Regions from separate parts of the Actinomadura fulvescens genome, predicted to be linked through region 1. Evidence: riboswitches for the same ligand, from Rfam matches in the RefSeq annotation. Region 1 holds a riboswitch; the other holds the start of a gene.
What was found. Region 1 has a riboswitch for ZMP and ZTP ahead of ABD333_RS12335 (serine hydroxymethyltransferase). Riboswitches for the same ligand answer to the same signal wherever they lie in the genome.
Positions count from the first base shown of each region.

Region 1 (10,137 bases):
GGTGGACGCCGACCGGCTCCAGATCCAGTACGGGGCGCAGGACCTCTCCCAGCACGCCTCCGGCGCCTACACCGGCGAGATCTCCGGGGCGATGCTGGCCAAGCTCGGCTGCTCGTACGTGGTGATCGGGCACTCCGAGCGCCGCCAGTACCACCACGAGGACGAGGCGCTCGTCAACGCCAAGGTGAAGGCGGCCTTCGCCAACGACCTGACGCCGATCATGTGCGTCGGGGAGGGCCTGGACGTCCGCAAGGCGGGCGAGCAGGTCGCCCACACGCTGGCCCAGGTCGACGGCGGGCTGGAGAAGATCCCCGCCGACCAGGCCAGGACGATCGTGATCGCGTACGAACCCGTCTGGGCCATCGGCACCGGCGAGGTCGCCACCCCGCAGGACGCCCAGGAGGTCTGCGGCGCGATCCGGGCCCGGCTCGCCGAGCTATATGACGGCGAGGTCGCCGACTCTGTACGTATCCTGTACGGAGGGTCGGTGAAGGGCGCCAACATCGCCGGGATCATGGCCCAGCCCGATGTGGACGGGGCACTGGTCGGAGGTGCCAGCCTCGACCCGGGTGAGTTCGTCAAGATCTGCCGGTACCGGGACCTGCCCGTCTGATCAATTCTGATCAATTCGGCGACGACATGGGGGTTCTTGACGAACCAGCGAAGAGTTCGTCGTACCCTTCGTAGCTGACGGGTAAACCGCCCGGCTCGTTCCTCCGTCCTTGATACGACAAGCCCCGCGCCAGCGGGGGTGGCCAGAAGAGGCGCAACTGCAGTGATTCTCGCAACGTCCATCGTGCTCATCCTCACGAGCCTGCTGATGGTGGTCCTCGTCCTGATGCACAAGGGCAAGGGCGGCGGCCTGTCCGACATGTTCGGCGGCGGCGTCTCGTCTTCGCTGGGCGGCTCGTCGGTGGTGGAGCGCAATCTCGACCGGCTGACCATCGGCACGGGCGTGATCTGGTTCGCCTCGATCATCGTCCTCGGCCTGTTGTTCAAGAGCAAGGGCGCCTGAGCCGGACAGTCCGGCACACACGAACGATCGCCGCTCCGGCCGGGGTCAGGCCGGCGGGCGGCAGCGGAACATTGAGCGAGGAGTAGTCCGTGGGTAGTGGCAACGCGATTCGGGGCAGCCGTGTCGGGGCAGGGCCGATGGGAGAGGCCGAGCGCGGGGACGCGGCACCCCGCGTCTGGGTGACCTTCTACTGCGCCAACCGGCACGAGACCCGCCCCAGCTTCGCGACGGACGTCGCGGTGCCCGACACGTGGGATTGCCCGCGCTGCGGGTTCCCGGCGGGCCAGGATTCCGACAACCCCCCCGCTCCGCCGAAGACGGAGCCCTACAAGACGCACCTGGCGTACGTGAAGGAGCGGCGCAGCGACGAGGACGGCGAGGCCATCCTCGAGGAGGCCCTGGCCAAGCTGCGCCAGAAGCGCGCCGCCGTCAAGGCCGCCATGGAGGCCGCCGCCCGCGTCTGAGACCGCCCGCCGCCGGCTCGAGAGCGGCGGACGCACGGACATGGCGAAGGCCCGGCTCCCTCGGGGAGCCGGGCCTTTTGCGTGCTCAGACGCTTTCCAGGACGGGTCTCGTCACCGTCTCATCGCCGATCCGGCGGCCGGCACGCCGCGGTGTTCCTCACCGTCCGCCGCCTCGTAACGGTCGAAGACGAAGGGGACGCCGTTGGCGACGATCGGGCTGGGCCGGTCCATCAGCTGGAAGTGCAGGTGCGGCTCGGAGGTGTTGCCCGAGTTGCCGCAGTCGGCCAGGTGCTCGCCGGCCCGGACGCGCTGACCGCGCCTGACCTTGATCGAGCCGCGCTTGAGATGGGCGAACGCCGCGTACGTGCCGTCGCCGAGGTCGAGGATCACGTGGTTGCCGAGAATGAAGCCGGGACCGCCCAGCTCGCGCAGCATGCCTTCGATCATCATGAACGGGAGCGTGATCCACGAGTTGCGGCTCCAGTGGTCGCGTCGCCAGCCGGAGGCACGCACGACCTCGCCGTCGGCCGGAGCGAAGATCGGCTTTCCGAACCCGGAGAACGCGCCGGCCCGCCGCGCCGGAGGCCAGGCGCGCATCGCCGACCACTCGTCGTCCTCGTCGTGGTGGACGAGGTCGACGGCGTAGGTCTGCCCGTAGGCGTCCACGCCGTGGCTGGGCACTTTGTCCGCAGGGCTGTTGACGGCGATCCAGCGTCCGCGTACCGGAGCCTGGACGGGCCGCGGCCCGGCGGCGGCCGTCGTGCCGGCGGGCCTGCCCCTGAACGCCTCCGGGCCGGTCCTGGACGGCTTCACCGTCATCAGCGCGAACCCGGCGACCATCACGACCAGTCCGCCCAGCAGCACCCATCCCACGTCGTGCAGGAACGTCGAAAGGCTGATGACGGCGCCCAGCAGGACCATCAGCGTCTTGAAGCGGGCCGCGCGCAGGATGAAGGACCTCATGACACCAGCGTACGGATTTCCGGAATTCCGTCAATCCGGTCTGGGCTATGCTGGCGCCCACGCGACTGGCGCAGTCAAGGTGGAATCACCACCGGGGAGCGAAGACCGTCCGCACACCGCGCGCCTGGGTGTACGGGTCCCTCAGCCGGGGGTTCCCGTCACGAGCCCCGGCGTGATCAGCGCGGAGGTTGTTCATGCATCAGCTGGCCATCCCCCATCTGCACGACCAGGACCCCGACATCGCCGGACTCGTCGAGGCCGAGGCCCGCCGCCAGTACGAGAAGATCCGCCTCATCGCCTCCGAGAACTACGTCTCGCCCGCCGTACTGGAGGCCACCGGCTCGGTCCTCACCAACAAGTACTCCGAGGGCTATGCGGGCCGCCGCTACTACGAGGGCCAGCAGAACGTCGACCCGATCGAGCTCCTCGCGATCGAACGCGCCAAGGCCCTGTTCGACGTCGAGCACGCCAACGTACAGCCGTACTCCGGCTCGCCCGCCAACCTCGCGGTCTACATGGCGTTCCTGGAGCCCGGCGACAAGGTGATGGGCCTGTCGCTGCCGATGGGCGGTCACCTCACGCACGGCTGGTCGGTGTCGGTGACCGGCAAGTGGTTCACGCCCGTGCGCTACGACGTGCGCGCCGACACGGGACGCGTCGACATGGACCAGGTCCGGGACCTGGCGCTGAAGGAGCGGCCCAAGCTGATCTGGTGCGGCGGCACCGCGATCCCGCGCACCATCGACTTCCCCGCGTTCGCCGAGATCGCCCGGGAGGCGGGCGCCGTGCTCGCCGCCGACATCGCCCACATCGCCGGGCTCATCGCCGGTGGTGCCCATCCCTCCCCGGTCGGGCACGCCGAGGTCATCTCGACCACCACCCACAAGACGCTGCGCGGCCCGCGCGGCGCGATGGTCCTGTCCACGGCGGAGCACGCCAAGGCGATCGACAAGGCGGTGTTCCCCGGCCTCCAGGGCGGCCCGCACGACCACACCACCGCCGCCATCGCGGTCGCGCTCAAGGAGGCCGCGCGGCCCGAGTTCGCCGCGTACGCCCGCCAGATCGTGGCGAACGCCCGCGCCCTCGCCGGCGCCCTGCTCGAACGCGGCTACGACCTGGTGTCCGGCGGCACCGACAACCACCTGATCCTCATCGACCTGACCAGCAAGGGGGTCGCCGGCAAGCCCGCCGCGCAGGCCCTCGACCGCGCCGGGATCGAGCTCAACTACAACGCGGTGCCGTTCGACCCGCGCAAGCCGTTCGACCCGTCCGGCCTGCGCCTCGGCACCGCCTCGATCACCACCCGCGGCCTGACCGAGCGGCAGATGCCGCAGGTGGCCGCCTGGATCGACGAGGTGGTGCAGGCCGCCGCCAAGCAGGACGAGGCCGTACTGGCCCGGATCGCCGGTCAGGTACGCGAGCTGCTCGCGGCCTATCCGATGCCCGGGTGGGCGCCGACGCCGTGACGCGGCGCATGCCGCGGCGTCGTCAGAAGCGGCGGAGCAGGGCCTGCTTGGCCGTGGCGAACTCCTCGTCGTCCAGGATGCCCTCCTTGTGGAGCGCGCCCAGTTCGCGGAGCCTCCGTAGAAGCGTGTCGTGATCCTCGCCCGGAGTCTCGGTGTCACGGGGCTCCGGGCCCGGCGCCGCCTGCTCGATCGCCGGTGCGGCCGGATGCGGCAGCCGCGCGACGACCGCGGCCGCCACCAGCGCGGTCAGGCCGCCCTCCTTCTGGATGCCCCACGCCAGGCACTGGGGGTCGTCCTCGGCCGTGACCGCCCTGGAGTCGCCCTGCCTCTGCCTGAGCCTGAAGCGCAGGCAGCCGTATCCCATCCCGGACTGCGGCGACCACTCCACGCCCGCGATCTCAGCGAGCTCGAACAGCTGCGGCCCCGCCTCCTCCTTCTTGGAACTGGCCATCCAGTTCCATTCGAGACGGACGCGCTCGCCGTCGAACGAGGCCGTCCCGTCTCCCGCCGAGGCGCTCACCGGCACCGGCGGCCCGGGCATGAGATAGCGGTCGCATGGTCCGTCCGGCACCTGTTCGAGGATCAGCGCGTTGCGCACCTCGTCGACGAAGTACTCGGCCACGCCCGTGCGCCCGGTGTCGACCGACAGCCGGTACGGGTCGGCGGCGGAGTCGGCGAGGCCGCCCGCGACGGCCTGGCTGAACGGGTCGGCCGCGGCGCGCAGCCGCAACCGGAGCCGCCCGCCCTTGCGGCCCGGCTCGTAAGCCACCCCGGCTATCGCCGTCACCGGGACGACCAGTTCGCCGAGAGCCCTGCGAAGCTTGTGCACCCCCCGGTCACGGCCGGGGACGATCCGGAGTACCTCGCCGTCGAACGTCCACGTGCCGTCGCGCCCAATGACCTCCATGCCCGAGATCCTAGGACGGCTCCGCGCCCCGGAGAATCGTGATCATCCGCCAGGCCTCCGGATCGGCGAGCCCGACGTCCCCGAAGTCCCCGTACCGCGCCACCGGCTCCAGCGCGCCGGACAGGCGGACCGCGGCGGTGAGCTCGGTCGCCGTCCAGAACCGGTACGGCACGACGTCGTGGATCACCCGGGGCTCGCGCCCGCCCTCCGTGATCGTCATCGTGACGTGGTCGGCGGCGATCTGCGTGACGGGATCGAGCCGGTCGGAGGGCTCGCCCCAGCGCACGGTGGCGTGCACGCCCTCGCGGTCGATCCGCCAGGCCGTTCCGACGCTGGGCTCGTCGGTGAGCCGGTCCTTGGGATGCGACATCTCCACGATGTAGAGCCCGCCGTCCGCCAGATGCGCGGCGGCCCGGCCCAGGTGGGCGGTGAACGCGTCGAGCGTCATCAGGTGGGAGGTGGAGTCGAGCATGGTGACGACCAGGTCGAACCGGCGGCCGAGGTCGAAGTCGGTCATGTCCGCCCGCACCACCTCGACCTCCAGGCCCGCGAGCCCGGCCTGCTTGGCGGCGTACGCGCACATTGCCGGGTTGAGGTCCAGCGCGGTCGCCCGGATGCCGCGCCGGGCGAACTCGCGGGCGTGCTCGGCCGGCCCGGCGGCCAGCTCGAGGACGGTCCGGGCCGGCCTGCCCGCGTGCTCGGCGTACCAGGCCAGCAGAACGTCCACCTCGGCAGGCACGTCGCGGAACGAACAGGCCAGCTCGTAGGCCCACGGATCGTCATAGATGCCGGTCACCCGGCCATCCTGCCAGGACGGACAGTGCAGCTAGCGCCGGACCGCCCGCTCTGATCCCGTGCGGGCAGGACGGCCGTCGAGGCGGAGCCTGACCTCGACGATCCCGGGCTCGCCTGTGCGCACGGTGCGCCCGCCGAGCGAGCCGAGCAGCCGCCGGATGCGCGCGTTCTCGCTCAGCGCGGTCGCCCGCAGCTCCACCAGCCCGCGGTCGCGTGCCTGGACCAGCAGCAGCTCGGCCAGCGCCCGGCCGAGGCCACGCCCCTGCCAGGCGTCCTCCACAAGGAAGCCGAGCTCTGCGACGCCCGGGTCGAGCATGTGCATCAGATGCGCCAGCGCGAGCAGCGACCCGTCGGGGCCCTCGGCGACGAACGTGAGGCCGTGCGAGGGGTCGCAGAACAGCTCGACCGCCCGCCGCGACGGGAACGGCTTGGCGCTGAAGTAGCGCATCCTCCGGTTGTCGAGCGAGCAGCGTCCGTGCATCGCGCGAACGGCCTCGGCGTCGCCGCGCTCGATCGGCCGGACGACGACCCGCGTGCCGTCGCGCAGCGCCACCCTCCGGGAGACCGGCCGCGGGTCTCCGGCGGGCAGCACGGCGCGGACGAGAGCGTCGGCGCGCGCCGCCTCGGTCGTGGTGAACGGCAGGCCCGGGCGCCGCAGCCGTACCGCCCGGCGATGCCCTACGGGGACCACGAGCGCGTCGGCGGCTTCCGCCTCCGGCGCCGCCCAGTCCGACGAGTCCGCGCGCAGCAGTTCGGCGAGGACGGCCGGGAGCGCGTGCGGCTCGGTGCGGAGCCGGGCGGCCAGCGCCAGCACCCGGGTCGGCTCGTCGACCAGTTCGTGAGGGGTCGCCGGGACGACGGCCGTGCGCACGCCGCCCGCGTCCTCCAGCGCCGCCCGCAGTTCGTCCGGCGAGTCACCGCGGGACGGCACGGCGACGACGAACTCGTCCACCACCCCCTCGGTGTCCACCTGGACGTTCAACGCGAGGATGTTGGCGCCTCGTCTGGCCAGCGCCGCCGTCAGCAGGGCCAGGCGTCCCGGTCTGTCCTCGATCTCGGTGCGGATGCGCAGGAGCGGCATGGCGGTGTCCCTTGGTCGGCGTGCTTTCGGGTGGATCGTTCGGTGCTGGGTGCATCGGCCACGTTCGCCCGTCGCTGTTACGGAATCGCTACGTCATCATGAGCTGACGGTTTCACCTTTCGGGACGGGCTTGAGGCCCGTGCGCCGACCGCCTACCGTTCCGTAAGTGATCGACCCGCTGAGTGGTGAGGACGTCAACGATCAACCCGTGACCACCGGTCGTCCCGCCCGGCTGCCCCTCCTGCCACCGGGGATGCTGAGCGACGAGCAACGCGAGGTGTACGACGCGGTGCGCGGCGGTCCGCGTGGCGGTCGGGCGGCGGCCTTCCGGTTCGTCGACGACGCCGGCCGCCTCCTCGGCCCGTTCAACGCCATGCTCTACAGCCCCGCGGTCGGCGCTCCGCTGCAGGAGCTCGGCGCGGCGCTGCGCTTCCGGACCTCGTTCACCCGGCGGGAACGGGAGATCGCGACGCTGGTGGTGGCCGAGCACTGGCGCTCGGACTTCGAGTGGTACGCACACGAGCGGGTCGGCCGCCGGGCCGGCCTGACCGACGACGAGCTCGACGCCCTGCGCGACGGCCGGGCGCCGATGCTGGCCGACGTGCGCGAGCGGGTGGTGTACGAGGCGGCCCGGCAGCTCGCCGCCGAACGCGACCTCGGTGACGCCCTCTACACCGAGGCGGTCGCCACCCTGGGCCGTTCCGCCCTCGTCGAGCTGGTCACCCTGGTCGGCTACTACGCGGCACTGGCGCTGCAGTTGCGTGTGTTCCGGGCGGGCGTGCCTGAAGGCGAGCCCGCTCCGGTCTGGAAGGAACCCGGACCGGCCCCCGAGTGGAGAGAGCGTGGGCATGAGTGACAGCGTGGACATGGGCGATGACGTGCTGCGGACCGAGCGGCTGGCGCTGCACCCGGTCAGCATGAGCGATCACGGCGCGCTGCTGGCGCACTGGACCGGACCGCACGTACGCCGCCACCTCTTCGACGACAAGACGCTCTCGGCCCTGGAGGTCACCGAGATCATCGCGGCCAGCCAGCGAGACTTCGCCACCGAGGGCTACGGCCTATGGGCGATCCGCGCGACCTACCGCAGCGATGCGCCCGCCCGCGACGACGCGACCTCCTGCGACGACGCGACCTTCCGGGGCGGTGCGGCCTTCCGGGGTGATGCGGCTTCGCGCGGTGGTGCGGTCTCGCGTGGCGGTGCGGTCTCGCGCGGTGGCGCGGTCTCGCTCGGTGATGCGGTCGACGCGGTGATGCCTGGGGGCGCGCTTGTCGGGGTCGCGGGGTTGCGCGGTCATGGCGCCGACGTCGAGATCGTTTACAGCCTCGAACCTGACCGGTGGGGGCAGGGGCTCGCGGCGGAGGCGTCGCGCGCGGTCCTCGCCTACGCGTTCGAGGTGCTCCAGCTCCGCCGGGTCACGGCCGAGATCGACGAGGCCAACGTGGCCTCGGCCGAGCTGGCCGAACGGCTGGGCATGCGCCCGAACGGCGACCCTGGCCACTACCAGGCCGAACGCGCCAGCTGGCACGGATCTCGGCACTCCATCGACGCCTGACGACTGATTCAGTGTGACCCGCTGCCTTTGGTCGCTGATTACGCCAGTATGGAGCCATGGGTTCGACACCGTCCGCACCGCGTGCCGATGATCATGTCAACGGGGATGTCTCGTACTGGTTCCGCGACGGGGGAGTGCCCGAGCCCGGTTCCCGCCTGCCGGGGCCGCGTGCCTGCGACGTGTGCATTGTCGGCGCCGGCTACACCGGACTTTGGACCGCCTACTACCTCAAGCGCGCGCGGCCCGACCTGCGCATCGTCGTGCTGGAGAAGGAGTTCGCCGGATTCGGCGCCTCCGGCCGTAACGGCGGCTGGGTCGTGGGGGAGCTCGCCGGGTCCCGCGAGGCCTACGCCCGGCGCCACGGCAAGGACGCCACCGTGGCTCTGCAGCGGGCCATGTTCGACACCGTGGACGAGGTCGTGCGGGTCGCGGCCGAGGAAGGCATCGACGCGGACGTGGTGAAGGGCGGCGTTCTGACCGTCGCCCGCAACCAGGCTCAGCGCGCGCGCCTGACCGGCCTGGTGAGGCATGCCCGCGAGTGGGGGTGGACCGAGGACGATCTCGTCGTGACCGGTCCCGGCGACCGTATCCGGGTCGAGGGCGCGGTCGGCGCCGTCTGGAGCCCGCACTGCGCCCGCGTCCAGCCCGCCGCGCTGGCCCGGGGGCTGGCCCGTGTCGTCCGCGCCCTGGGCGTGGAGATCTTCGAGCGGACCCCGGTGCTGCGGATCCGGCCGCGCACGGCCCACGTCTGCCCGGCCGCGACGACTCCCTACGGCACCGTCACCGCCGAGCACGTCATCCGCGCCACCGAGGGCTTCACCGCCGCGCTGTCCGGCCACCATCGCGACTGGCTGCCGATGAACAGCTCGATGATCGTGACCACGCCGCTGCCCGCGGACGTCTGGGCACGCGTCGGCTGGGAGAACGCCGAGCTCCTCGGCGACATGGCCCACTACTACGTGTACGCGCAGCGCACCGCCGACGGCCGCATCGCGTTCGGCGGACGCGGCAGGCCCTACCGGTACGGGTCCCGGATCGACGACGCGGGCCGCACGCAGCCGGAGACCATCGACGTCCTGTGGCGCATGCTCACGGAGATGTTCCCCGCCGTGGCGGGGGAGGCGCGGGTCGCCCACGCCTGGTCAGGCGTGCTCGGCGTCCCGCGGGACTGGTGTTCCACCGTCGTGGTCGACCACGAGTCCGGTCTCGGCCACGCCGGGGGTTACACCGGGCACGGCGTGGCGACCGCCAACCTCGCCGGGCGGACGCTGCGTGATCTCGTGCTGCGCGAGGACAGCGAACTCACGGCGCTGCCCTGGGTGAACTGGCGCGTCCGCCGCTGGGAGCCCGAGCCCCTCCGCTGGCTCGGCGTCCAGGCGATGTACGCCCTCTACCGCGCCGCCGACGCGCGGGAGTCGGCCTCGTCCTCCGCGCGCACCTCGCTCCTCGCCCATGTGGCCGACACGATCACCGGCCACTGAACCGGCTATCGTGCGTTGATGGCCCCGGTTTACGCGCTCAATCTCTTCGACGTCGCCGACCGTGACGAGTACCTCGCCTACTCCCGCCGTTCCGCCCGCGAGGTCGCCGCGCACGGCGGCCGGGTCGTGGCCCTCGGCAGGTTCCGCGAGCAGGTCACCGGCGATGTGGAACCCCGCCAGGTGCTCATCCTCGTGGAGTGGGAGTCCAAGGAGGCCTTCGACTCCTACCGCGGCGACCCCGCGCTGGCCGATCTGCACCCGCACCGCGAGAACGGCTCGTCCGCCTACGTCTGGCATCTGTTCGACAAGCTCGACGACCTGCGCCCCCTCCTGAAGGAGTGACTTCCATCGGCCGGGCGTAGGTCGCATTTCGTCATCGGATGCGGCGCTTTACTGCGGTTGGCGCGGA
Region 1 is NZ_BAAATD010000003.1:81,538-91,674, forward strand. It holds gene tpiA (triose-phosphate isomerase) at 1-613, shown strand, start outside; gene secG (preprotein translocase subunit SecG) at 776-1,015, shown strand; gene ABD333_RS12325 (RNA polymerase-binding protein RbpA) at 1,105-1,479, shown strand; gene ABD333_RS12330 (M23 family metallopeptidase) at 1,591-2,442, opposite strand; ZMP/ZTP riboswitch at 2,494-2,579, shown strand; gene ABD333_RS12335 (serine hydroxymethyltransferase) at 2,637-3,908, shown strand; gene ABD333_RS12340 (DUF4429 domain-containing protein) at 3,931-4,815, opposite strand; gene ABD333_RS12345 (class I SAM-dependent methyltransferase) at 4,826-5,611, opposite strand; gene ABD333_RS12350 (GNAT family N-acetyltransferase) at 5,642-6,691, opposite strand; gene ABD333_RS12355 (carboxymuconolactone decarboxylase family protein) at 6,858-7,547, shown strand; gene ABD333_RS12360 (GNAT family N-acetyltransferase) at 7,540-8,247, shown strand; gene ABD333_RS12365 (NAD(P)/FAD-dependent oxidoreductase) at 8,304-9,728, shown strand; gene ABD333_RS12370 (DUF1330 domain-containing protein) at 9,747-10,070, shown strand.

Region 2 (10,137 bases), on a different contig from region 1:
CGGGCAGCTTCAGCTTCTTTTCGATCTTGGGGTAGTACTCGTCCCGGCAGGCCTTCTCGTCCGTGCTCGTGTTGGCCTTGCCCACGCACGACTGGTAGCCGCTCAGCTCCGGCCACAGGAACACCGTCAGCGCCAGCGAGAACGCCGAGAACGCCACGGCGATCGAGCCCAGCACCAGACCCGCGATCGCGCCCGGTGCGACGGCCTGCCGGCGGCGCGCGCCGCGCCGGGCCTTGATGCCGACCACCAGCGCCGCGATGCCGAGGACCAGCCCGATCGGGAAGAAGAACAGGGTGGTCAGCATGGCCCCGGCACCGAGCCACAGCGCCCGCCAGCCGAGACGTTCGACCGGACGGGGCCCCTGGCCGGGCGAACGCCAAGGCGACGGCCGGCCGCCGCGTTCCGGCAGATCGGCACGGCCGGGGGTCTGATCCCGCTCGGGCCGGTCGGGGCGCGCGGAGTCGGGAACGGGGCCGTCGCGCTCGGGGAGGTCCGGGCGGCCGGGGATCTCGTCGCGCTTGGAGAGGTCGGGACGGCCGGACGTGCCGACTCCGCTGTCGCCCTGACCCGGCTGCTCGCTCACGTTGATCCTCCTGGCACTTCTGACCTGTGGTGTCGGACAAGTGACGCCGCGTACGGCCGGTAGGCTTCGGGTGTTCGTGCCAACCCCACCGTCCACCAGGGAGTCATGGTGTCCGCCCGGCTCGTCGTCCTCGTCTCCGGCGCGGGGACCAACCTACAGGCGCTGCTCGACGCGTGTTCGGATCCAGCCTACGGGGCACGCGTGGTGGCCGTGGGCGCGGACCGCGGGGAGATCGCCGGACTGGAGCGGGCCGCCGCCGCGGGACTGCCCACGTTCACGGCGCGCATCCCCGACTTCGCGAGCCGGGACGCCTGGGACGCGGCGCTGACGGACGCCGTCGCGGCCCACGAGCCGGACCTGGTGATCTCCGCTGGCTTTATGAAGATCCTCGGCAGGCGGTTCCTGGAACGGTTCGGCGGCCGGATCGTCAACACCCATCCGGCGCTGCTTCCCTCCTTCCCGGGCGCGCACGCCGTACGGGACGCCCTGGCGTACGGCGTGAAGGTGACGGGCTGTACGGTGCACTTCGTCGACGAAGGAGTGGACACCGGACCCGTCATCGCCCAGGAGACCGTTCCCGTGGGCTGGCACGACGACGAAGACTCCCTGCACGAACGCATCAAGCAGGTGGAGCGCCGGCTCCTGGTCGACGTCGTGGGACGGCTGGCCCGCGACGGCTGGACCACGCGGGGCAGGCGGGTCTCCATGAAGTGCCGGACCTGTGGACCAACCGATGAGGGGAGCTCGACCGGTGAGTCGGGTCGCGATTGAGCGTGCGCTGATCAGCGTTTATGACAAGACGGGGCTGGAGGAGCTGGCCCAGGGCCTGCACCGGGCCGGCGTCGAGATCGTGTCCACCGGCTCCACGGCGGCGAAGATCGCAGCCGCGGGCGTGCCGGTCATGCGGGTCGAGAAGCTCACCGGGTTCCCCGAGTGCCTCGACGGCCGGGTCAAGACCCTGCACCCCCGGGTGCACGCGGGCCTGCTCGCCGACCGGCGCAAGGACGATCACGTTCAGCAGCTGGAAGACCTCTCGGTCGAGCCGTTCGACCTGGCCGTGGTCAACCTCTACCCGTTCGCCGACACCGTCGCCTCCGGCGCCAAGCCGGACGAGTGCGTCGAGCAGATCGACATCGGCGGGCCGACCATGGTCCGCGCCGCCGCCAAAAACCACGCCAGCGTCGCCGTCGTGGTGGACCCGTCCTCCTACGGCTCGGTGCTGGCCGCGGTGGAGGCGGGCGGCTTCACCCTTGACGAACGCCGTCGCCTCGCCGCCGCCGCGTTCGCCCACACCGCCTCGTACGACGTCGCCGTGGCCTCCTGGTTCGCAGGCGTCTACGCGCCGGACGAGGTGGCGGCGGAGGCGCAGTGGCCCGACTTCCTGGGCGCCACCTGGCAGCGCAAGAACGTGCTGCGCTACGGGGAGAACCCCCACCAGCGCGCCGCGCTGTTCACCGCCGACGGCCCCGGCGGCACGGCCGGGCTCGCCGGAGCCGAGCAGCTGCACGGCAAGGAGATGTCCTACAACAACTACGTCGACGCCGACGCGGCCAGGCGCGCCGCGTACGACTTCGATGAGCCCGCCGTCGCGATCATCAAGCACGCCAACCCGTGCGGCATCGCGATCGGCGGTGACGTCGCAGAGGCTCACCGCAAGGCGCACGAGTGCGACCCTGTCTCGGCGTTCGGCGGCGTGATCGCCGTCAACCGGCCCGTGACCGAGGCGATGGCCGCCCAGGTCGCCGAGGTCTTCACCGAGGTCGTCGTGGCGCCGGGGTTCGAGCCCGCGGCGCTGGAGATCCTGACCAGGAAGAAGAACATCCGCCTGCTGGTGTGCCAGGACGCTCCGGCCGACCCGGTCGAGTTCCGGCGGATCGACGGCGGCGTGCTCGTCCAGTCCGTCGACCGCGTCGACGACCCCGGCGACGACCCGGCCGGCTGGGAGCTCAAGACCGGCCAGGCCGCCGACGAGGCGACGCTGCGCGACCTCGCGTTCGCCTGGAAGGCCTGCCGCGCGGTCAAGTCCAACGCCATCCTGCTCGCCGCCGACGGCGCCACCACCGGTGTCGGCATGGGCCAGGTCAACCGGGTCGACTCGGCCCGGCTGGCGGTGACCCGTGCCGGTACGGAACGGGCGGCCGCCTCGGTGGGGGCCTCCGACGCCTTCTTCCCGTTCCCCGACGGACTGGAAGTCCTGACCGACGCGGGCGTCCGGGCCATCGTCGAGCCGGGCGGCTCGGTCAACGACGAGAAGGTCATCGAGGCCGCCCAGAAGGCCGGGATCACCCTCTACTTCACGGGCGTCCGGCACTTCTTCCATTGATCGGCTCCGCCGTGTGGCGGGTTTTACGTTTGGACGTTGGTAACCTCGGGAAACGTCGCGCCTTCTTGACCCCATCATGACTCCGGCGCGCCCAAGCGCTGAAGGAGGCGTGATGGATTTCCTGGCTACTCTCATCCTGGGCAACGTCGTGCAGACGGCATCCCTGCTGATGGAGTCCCGTCAGCTGATCGGGCTCGTCGCGGCCTTCTTCGCCGCGATGCTGGCCGCCCAGCTCGGCTGGCACGGCACCGACCGCTTGATCGCCTGGCGGGGCCGCCCCGACCAGGACTGACGCGCGCCGCGAACGCGGCCCGCGGATCGCCGCCCAGGCCCGCCCGATCGCCGCTCCGGCCCGTTCGCGGGAAGCCACTAGCATGGGGCCAACGCGACTGGCGCAGTCAAGGTGGATTCGACCACCGGGGAGCGAAGGACGGCCCGCACACCGCGCGCCTGGGTGTACGGGCCCCTGAGCACGCGGAGGAACCAATGACGGCACAGGTCCTGGACGGCAAGGCCACGGCCGCGGAGATCCGCGCCGACCTCAAGATCCGCGTCGAGGCGCTGCGCGAGCGCGGCGTGTCGGTGGGGCTCGGCACCGTACTGGTCGGCGACGACCCCGGCAGCCACGCCTACGTCACCATGAAGCACCGCGACTGCGCCGAGGTCGGCATCGAGAGCATCCGGCGCGACCTGCCCGCCGACGCCTCCCAGGAGGACGTGGAACGGGCCGTCGCCGAGCTGAACGCCGACCCCGCCTGCACCGGCTACATCGTCCAGCTGCCGCTGCCCAAGGGGCTGAACGAGCAGCGCGTGCTGGAGCTGATCGATCCGGCCAAGGACGCCGACGGTCTCCAGCCGGTCAACCTGGGCCGCCTCGTCCTGATGGAAGAGGCCCCGCTGCCCTGCACGCCCAAGGGCATCGTCGCCCTCCTGCGCCGGTTCGACGTGCCGCTGCGCGGCGCGGACGTCACGGTGATCGGCCGCGGCGTCACCGTCGGCCGCCCGCTCGGCCTCCTGCTGACCCGCCGCAGCGAGAACGCGACCGTGACCCTGTGCCATACCGGCACCCGGGACCTGGCCGCCCATGTGCGCGACGCCGACATCGTGGTGGCCGCCGCGGGCGTTCCCGGTCTCATCACCGGCGACATGATCAAGCCGGGGGCCGCCGTCCTGGACGTCGGCGTCTCCCGGGTCGACGGCAAGCTCGCGGGCGACGTGGCCGACTCGGTGCGCGACGTGGCCGGATGGGTGGCGCCCAACCCCGGCGGGGTGGGCCCCATGACGCGCGCGATGCTGCTCGCCAACGTGGTGGAGGCCGCGGAGGCGGCCTCGCGGGCCTGACCGGCGGAGCCGAAAGCGGCGGACGACAGGGCCGCCCGCCGTGACCAGGCGAACGATTCCGGTCGCATGATCACGGCGGGCGGTTCCTGCGGCCGCCCCCGGGTTTGCGCTGCCGTGGGGGACGGCCGCAGTTCAACTCAGCTGGCCCGGCGGCCGGCGGCGCTGGTGGCCGGCCCGCGTGGACCCGCTGGGTGCCCTGTCGCGTGGTTGGCACCCGGCGGTGCCGCGCGTCGTACTCCCCCCGGCCCCTGACCGTCGAGCGGCCGGTTCTGCTGGGGGACGTGCACCGGGGGCAGCGGCCGGACGAGGCCCATCGCGATGACCTCGTTGGCCAGCCGGGTACGGCGGTTGGCGCCCTCGGGGATGCGGAACTTCTGGTAGAGCCGCAGCAGGTGCTGCTTGACCGCCGCCTCGGTCACCACGAGGTCGGCTGCGATCTCCCGCGCGGTGGCGGGGGCGACGAAGGCCTCGTCCGAGAGGGCGGGCCGGCAGAGCGAGGTCAGCACATCGACCTCGCGGCGGGTGAGTTCGGGTGCCACGGCGCGCCGCAGCTCGACGTCGGGATCGACCTCCTCGCGGGGGATTCCCCCCATCCGGCAGCGCGCCGTGCCGAAGCTCACGACGTCACCGTCCTCCAGTACGCGGCGGGCGATCGGCCGGCCGTTGACACGGGTGCCGTTCCGTGACAGCCCCATGTCGACCACGTATACGTACGGGCCGCGCCGAACGATCTCTGCGTGCAATCGGGACACACTCGGGTCGTCGAGGCGAATGTCGACTCCTCGCCCTCTCCCGACCGTCGTGACGTCGGGGCGCAGCGGCATCACCAGCCCGCTGTCCTCGATCCGCATGAACGGCCCCTCCACGGCAGTCCTCCCAGCTAGTTAGCGACCCCTGTCTGCCGGGTTACCCGGGCGCGTCACCGTCACACCCTCCTACTGGCGAGTAGGGACTGTGACACAAGGCTTTTCGTGTCCATCCACACGTATCGGACCCCACCAGTATCAGCTCCGCCGTGAGTCTTTCCCGGGAAGGGGTCGCCGGACGGCAGAAATGTCCGGAGATGCCGCCCCGAAACCCGGGGTCGGGCGGCGCCGGTCGTGCGGGTGCCCGGTTGCGACTACCGTGGAATCCGACCGAACGTCCGGCCCGACCGCGAAGCGAGGCCCATGAGCACGGAGCTGCACCGGCGCCGGCGGAGAGCACCCAAGCGGCGCGGCGCCTCACCCCACTGGCTGAGTCAGCTGCCGTACGTGATCGTGCTCTGCGGGGTCGCGGGCGGTCTGGTCCTGTGCTCGCTCAACTATTTCCGCAAGGGCTCCGGCCTGATGGCCGCCGCCGTGCTCTTCGGCGCGCTCGCCCGGCTGGTGCTCCCCCCGAGCCAGGTCGGGATGCTGGAGACCCGCAAGAAGTGGATGGACGTGGCGACGATGACGGGCTTCGCCGTGGCCATCGCCGTGGTCGCCTGGGTCGTGCCCGACTAGTCACCCGATGTAGCCATAAGATCTAAAAGGTGGGCCGAGGTCTAGACCTTTGACCCGGCTCGGATAGCCTGACCAGTTGAGCCTTACAAGGACTGCTGGCCGGTGTAGGAAAGGGACAGCAACAGCATGCCCAAGATCAAAGTAGCGGGCCCTGTCGTCGAACTCGACGGCGACGAAATGACCAGGATCATCTGGCAGTTCATCAAGGACCAGTTGATCCTGCCCTATCTCGACGTGGACCTGAAGTACTACGACCTCGGGATCGAGCACCGTGACGCCACGGACGACCAGGTCACCATCGACGCCGCCAACGCGATCAAGCAGTACGGCGTCGGCGTGAAGTGTGCCACGATCACCCCCGACGAGGCACGGGTCGAGGAGTTCGGCCTCAAGAAGATGTGGCGTTCCCCCAATGGAACGATCCGCAACATCCTCGGCGGCGTGATCTTCCGCGAGCCCATCATCATGCAGAACGTCCCCCGGCTCGTGCCGGGCTGGACCAAGCCCATCGTGGTCGGCCGTCACGCCTTCGGCGACCAGTACAAGGCCACCGACTTCAAGGTCCCCGGCCCGGGCAAGCTGACGGTGACGTTCACTCCGGAGGACGGCTCCGAGCCCATGGAGTTCCACGTCGTGGACTACCCCGAGGGCGGCGGCGTCGCGCTGTCGATGTACAACTTCCGCAAGTCCATCGAGGACTTCGCGCGCGCCTCGTTCCGGTACGGCCTGTCCCGGGACTACCCGGTCTACATGTCGACCAAGAACACGATCCTCAAGGCCTACGACGGCATGTTCAAGGACGTGTTCCAGGAGATCTTCGACGCCGAGTTCAAGGCCGACTTCGAGGCCAAGGGGCTCACCTACGAGCACCGGCTCATCGACGACATGGTCGCCGCCTCGCTCAAGTGGGAGGGCGGCTACGTCTGGGCGTGCAAGAACTACGACGGTGACGTCCAGTCCGACACCGTCGCCCAGGGCTTCGGCTCCCTCGGCCTGATGACCTCGGTGCTCATGACCCCCGACGGCCGGACCGTCGAGGCCGAGGCCGCGCACGGCACGGTGACCCGCCACTACCGGCAGCACCAGCAGGGCAAGCCGACCTCCACCAACCCCATCGCGTCCATCTTCGCGTGGACCCGGGGCCTGGCCCACCGAGGCAAGCTCGACGGTCAGCCGGAAGTCACGGCGTTCGCCGACACGCTGGAGCGCGTCTGCGTCGACACCGTCGAGAACGGCCAGATGACCAAGGATTTGGCGCTGCTGGTCGGTTCCGAGACCCCGTTCCTGACCACGCAGGAGTTCCTGCACGCGCTGGACGTCAACCTCCAGAAGAAGATCAACGAGAACTGATCTCTCGACCCCGCCGACGCGGGGGATCGCTTGGAAGGCCGTTCCGGAGACCCCGGGGCGGCCTTCGGCGTTGTGCGTTCTGTGGGATCGGGCACCTCTGGCCACCGGCACGCCGTACGCGCGATAGCCTGACCGGTGAAATATCTCGACGACGAGAGAAACCCAAGGCGGCGCCTCTCGATCAGGCCACAGCAGGAGATGAAGAAGGCAATGGCTCGCACCCCAGTCACCGTCACCGTCACCGGCGCCGCCGGCCAGATCGGCTACGCGCTGCTGTTCCGCATCGCGTCCGGACAGCTGCTCGGCGCCGACACGCCCGTTCGCCTGCGCCTGCTGGAGATCCCGCAGGCGGTCAAGGCCGCCGAGGGCACCGCCATGGAGCTCGACGACTGCGCCTTCCCGCTGCTGGACGGCATCGACATCTTCGACGACGCCACCCAGGCCTTCGCCGGCGCCAACGTCGCCCTGCTGGTCGGCGCCCGTCCCCGTACCAAGGGCATGGAGCGCGGCGACCTGCTGGAGGCCAACGGCGGCATCTTCAAGCCGCAGGGCGAGGCCATCAACGCCGGCGCCGCGGACGACATCAAGGTCCTGGTCGTGGGCAACCCGGCCAACACCAACGCCCTCATCGCCCAGCAGCACGCCCCGGACGTACCGGCCGAGCGCTTCACGGCGATGACCCGTCTCGACCACAACCGCGCGCTGGCCCAGCTGTCCAAGAAGGCCGGCGTCTCGGTCTCCGAGATCACGAAGCTGACGATCTGGGGCAACCACTCGGCCACCCAGTACCCGGACGTGTTCCACGCCGAGATCGCGAGCAAGAACGCCGCCGAGACCGTCAACGACCAGGCGTGGCTGGAGAACGACTTCATCCCCACCGTCGCCAAGCGCGGCGCCGCGATCATCGAGGCCCGGGGCGCGTCCTCGGCCGCCTCGGCCGCCTCCGCCGCCGTCGACCACGTGCACACCTGGGTCAACGGCACGGCCGAGGGCGACTGGACGTCCATGGCGGTCGTCTCCGACGGTTCCTACGGCGTGCCCGAGGGCCTGATCTCGTCGTTCCCGGTCACCACCAAGGACGGCAGGTGGGAGATCGTCCAGGGGCTGGAGATCAACGACTTCTCCCGTGCCCGCATCGACGCCTCGGTCGGCGAGCTGGCCGAGGAGCGCGACGCGGTGCGCAAGCTGGGCCTCATCTGACGTCGGGGCGACCTTGACGTGACGCGAGCCCCGGGCCGGGAGGTCCGGGGCTCGCCGCCTCCGGGGGCATGGGGATATCCGGTTGACGGCACAGTGCCGTAAATGTCGGGGATGCCCCGCAACCACTCGATAAGGTGACGGGTCAGCCGTTACGCGTACCGAGGGTGGCGGCGTTCGCCGGGAGGACGAACGGGTGGAGCAGGCGTTTCAAGTCGATCTACGTGGCGTGGTGGACCTGCTCAGCCGCCATCTGTACTCCAGTCCCCGCGTCTACCTTCGTGAGCTCCTGCAGAACGCGGTGGACGCCATCACGGCCCGCGGCGAGGCCGCCCCGGGGAGCGGAACGGTCACCATCGAGACGCGCGACGGCCTGCTGCGCGTCCACGACGACGGGATCGGCCTCACCGAGGACGAGGTCCACCGGCTGCTCGCCACCATCGGCCGTTCGTCCAAGCGGGACGAGCTGGGCTTCGCACGGCACGACTTCCTCGGCCAGTTCGGGATCGGCCTGCTTTCGGCGTTCCTGGTCGCCGACGAGATCGAGGTCGTGACCCGGTCGGCGCGTGCGGGCGACGGTGGCCCCAGCGGCGGCGGGACGGCCGTCCGGTGGACCGGCTACGCCGACGGCCGCTACCAGGTCGAGCGCGGTGAACGCGACGAGCCCGGCACGACCGTCACGCTGCGGTCCCGTCCCGGCTCGGCCGACCTGCTCAGCCCCGCCACCGTCGCCGAGCTCGCCCGCGCGTACGGCTCGCTGCTGCCGGTCGAGCTCACCGTGGACGGGGCGACGATCACCCGGGAGGGACCGCCCTGGCAGGCCGCGTACCCCGACCCCGCGCGGCGCCGCCGGGCGCTCGACGCCTACTGCCGTGACCTGTACGGCTTCGAGCCGTACGACCTGATCGACCTCAGCGTGCCCGAGGCCGGGCTCACCGGTGTCGCCTTCGTCCTTCCGCAACCCGTCACGCCGAGTGCGCGCGCCGCGCACCGCGTCTACCTCAAGCGGATGCTGCTGGCCGAGAACGTCGAGGGCCTGCTGCCCGAGTGGGCGTTCTTCGTGCGCTGCGTGGTGGACGCGGGGGAGCTGCGGCCGACGGCCAGCCGTGAGGCGCTGTACGAGGACGAGCTGCTGGAGTCGACCCGGGACGCGCTCGGCGAGCGACTGCGCCAGTGGCTCGTCCGGTTGTCGGAGACCGATCCGGCGCGGTTGCGCGGTTTCCTGCGGCTGCACCAGCTCGGCGTCAAGGCCATGGCGCTGCACGACGACGACATGTTGCGCATCGTCGACCGCTGGCTGGAGTTCGAGACCTCCGCCGGTCCGATGACGCTGGCGGAGTTCCGCAAGCGCCACGCCGACGGCCGCTACACCACGAGCGTGGAGGAGTTCCGTCGGTTGTCGGCGGTCTCCGCCGCCCAGGGCGTCGGGCTGGTGAACGGCGGCTACGTCCACGACACCGAGATCATCGAGCGGCTTCCGCACATCGATCCGGACGTGGCGCTGCGGCGCCTCGACCCGGCGGAGCTGACCACCCACTTCGGGGTGCTCGATCCGGGTACCGAGCTCGCGCTGCGGCCGTTCCTCGCCGCCGCGCAGCGCGCCGTCGACCGGCTCGGCTGCGAGGTCGTCCTGCGCGACTTCGATCCGCCGTCGCTGCCCGCCCTCTACCTCAGCAGCCGCGCGGCCCGGCACCAGGCGGAGCTGGAGGAGGCCCGGGAGCTGGCCGACGACCTCTGGAGCGGCGTGCTCGGCGCGATGGGCGACGCGGCCGAACGCGACCGCCCGCAGCTGGTCCTCAACCATCGCAATCCCCTCACCCGCCGCGTCACCATGATCAAACCCGGCGCGCCGCCGCCGG
Region 2 is NZ_BAAATD010000018.1:154,534-164,670, forward strand. It holds gene ABD333_RS42695 (NfeD family protein) at 1-583, opposite strand, end outside; gene purN (phosphoribosylglycinamide formyltransferase) at 689-1,354, shown strand; gene purH (bifunctional phosphoribosylaminoimidazolecarboxamide formyltransferase/IMP cyclohydrolase) at 1,335-2,906, shown strand; gene ABD333_RS42710 (hypothetical protein) at 3,019-3,198, shown strand; ZMP/ZTP riboswitch at 3,282-3,369, shown strand; gene ABD333_RS42715 (bifunctional methylenetetrahydrofolate dehydrogenase/methenyltetrahydrofolate cyclohydrolase) at 3,393-4,247, shown strand; gene ABD333_RS42720 (FHA domain-containing protein) at 4,385-5,113, opposite strand; gene ABD333_RS42725 (DUF3017 domain-containing protein) at 5,417-5,731, shown strand; gene ABD333_RS42730 (NADP-dependent isocitrate dehydrogenase) at 5,858-7,081, shown strand; gene ABD333_RS42735 (malate dehydrogenase) at 7,292-8,281, shown strand; gene ABD333_RS42740 (HSP90 family protein) at 8,475-10,137, shown strand, end outside.
Region 2: another riboswitch for ZMP and ZTP. It lies ahead of ABD333_RS42715 (bifunctional methylenetetrahydrofolate dehydrogenase/methenyltetrahydrofolate cyclohydrolase); the one in region 1 lies ahead of ABD333_RS12335 (serine hydroxymethyltransferase).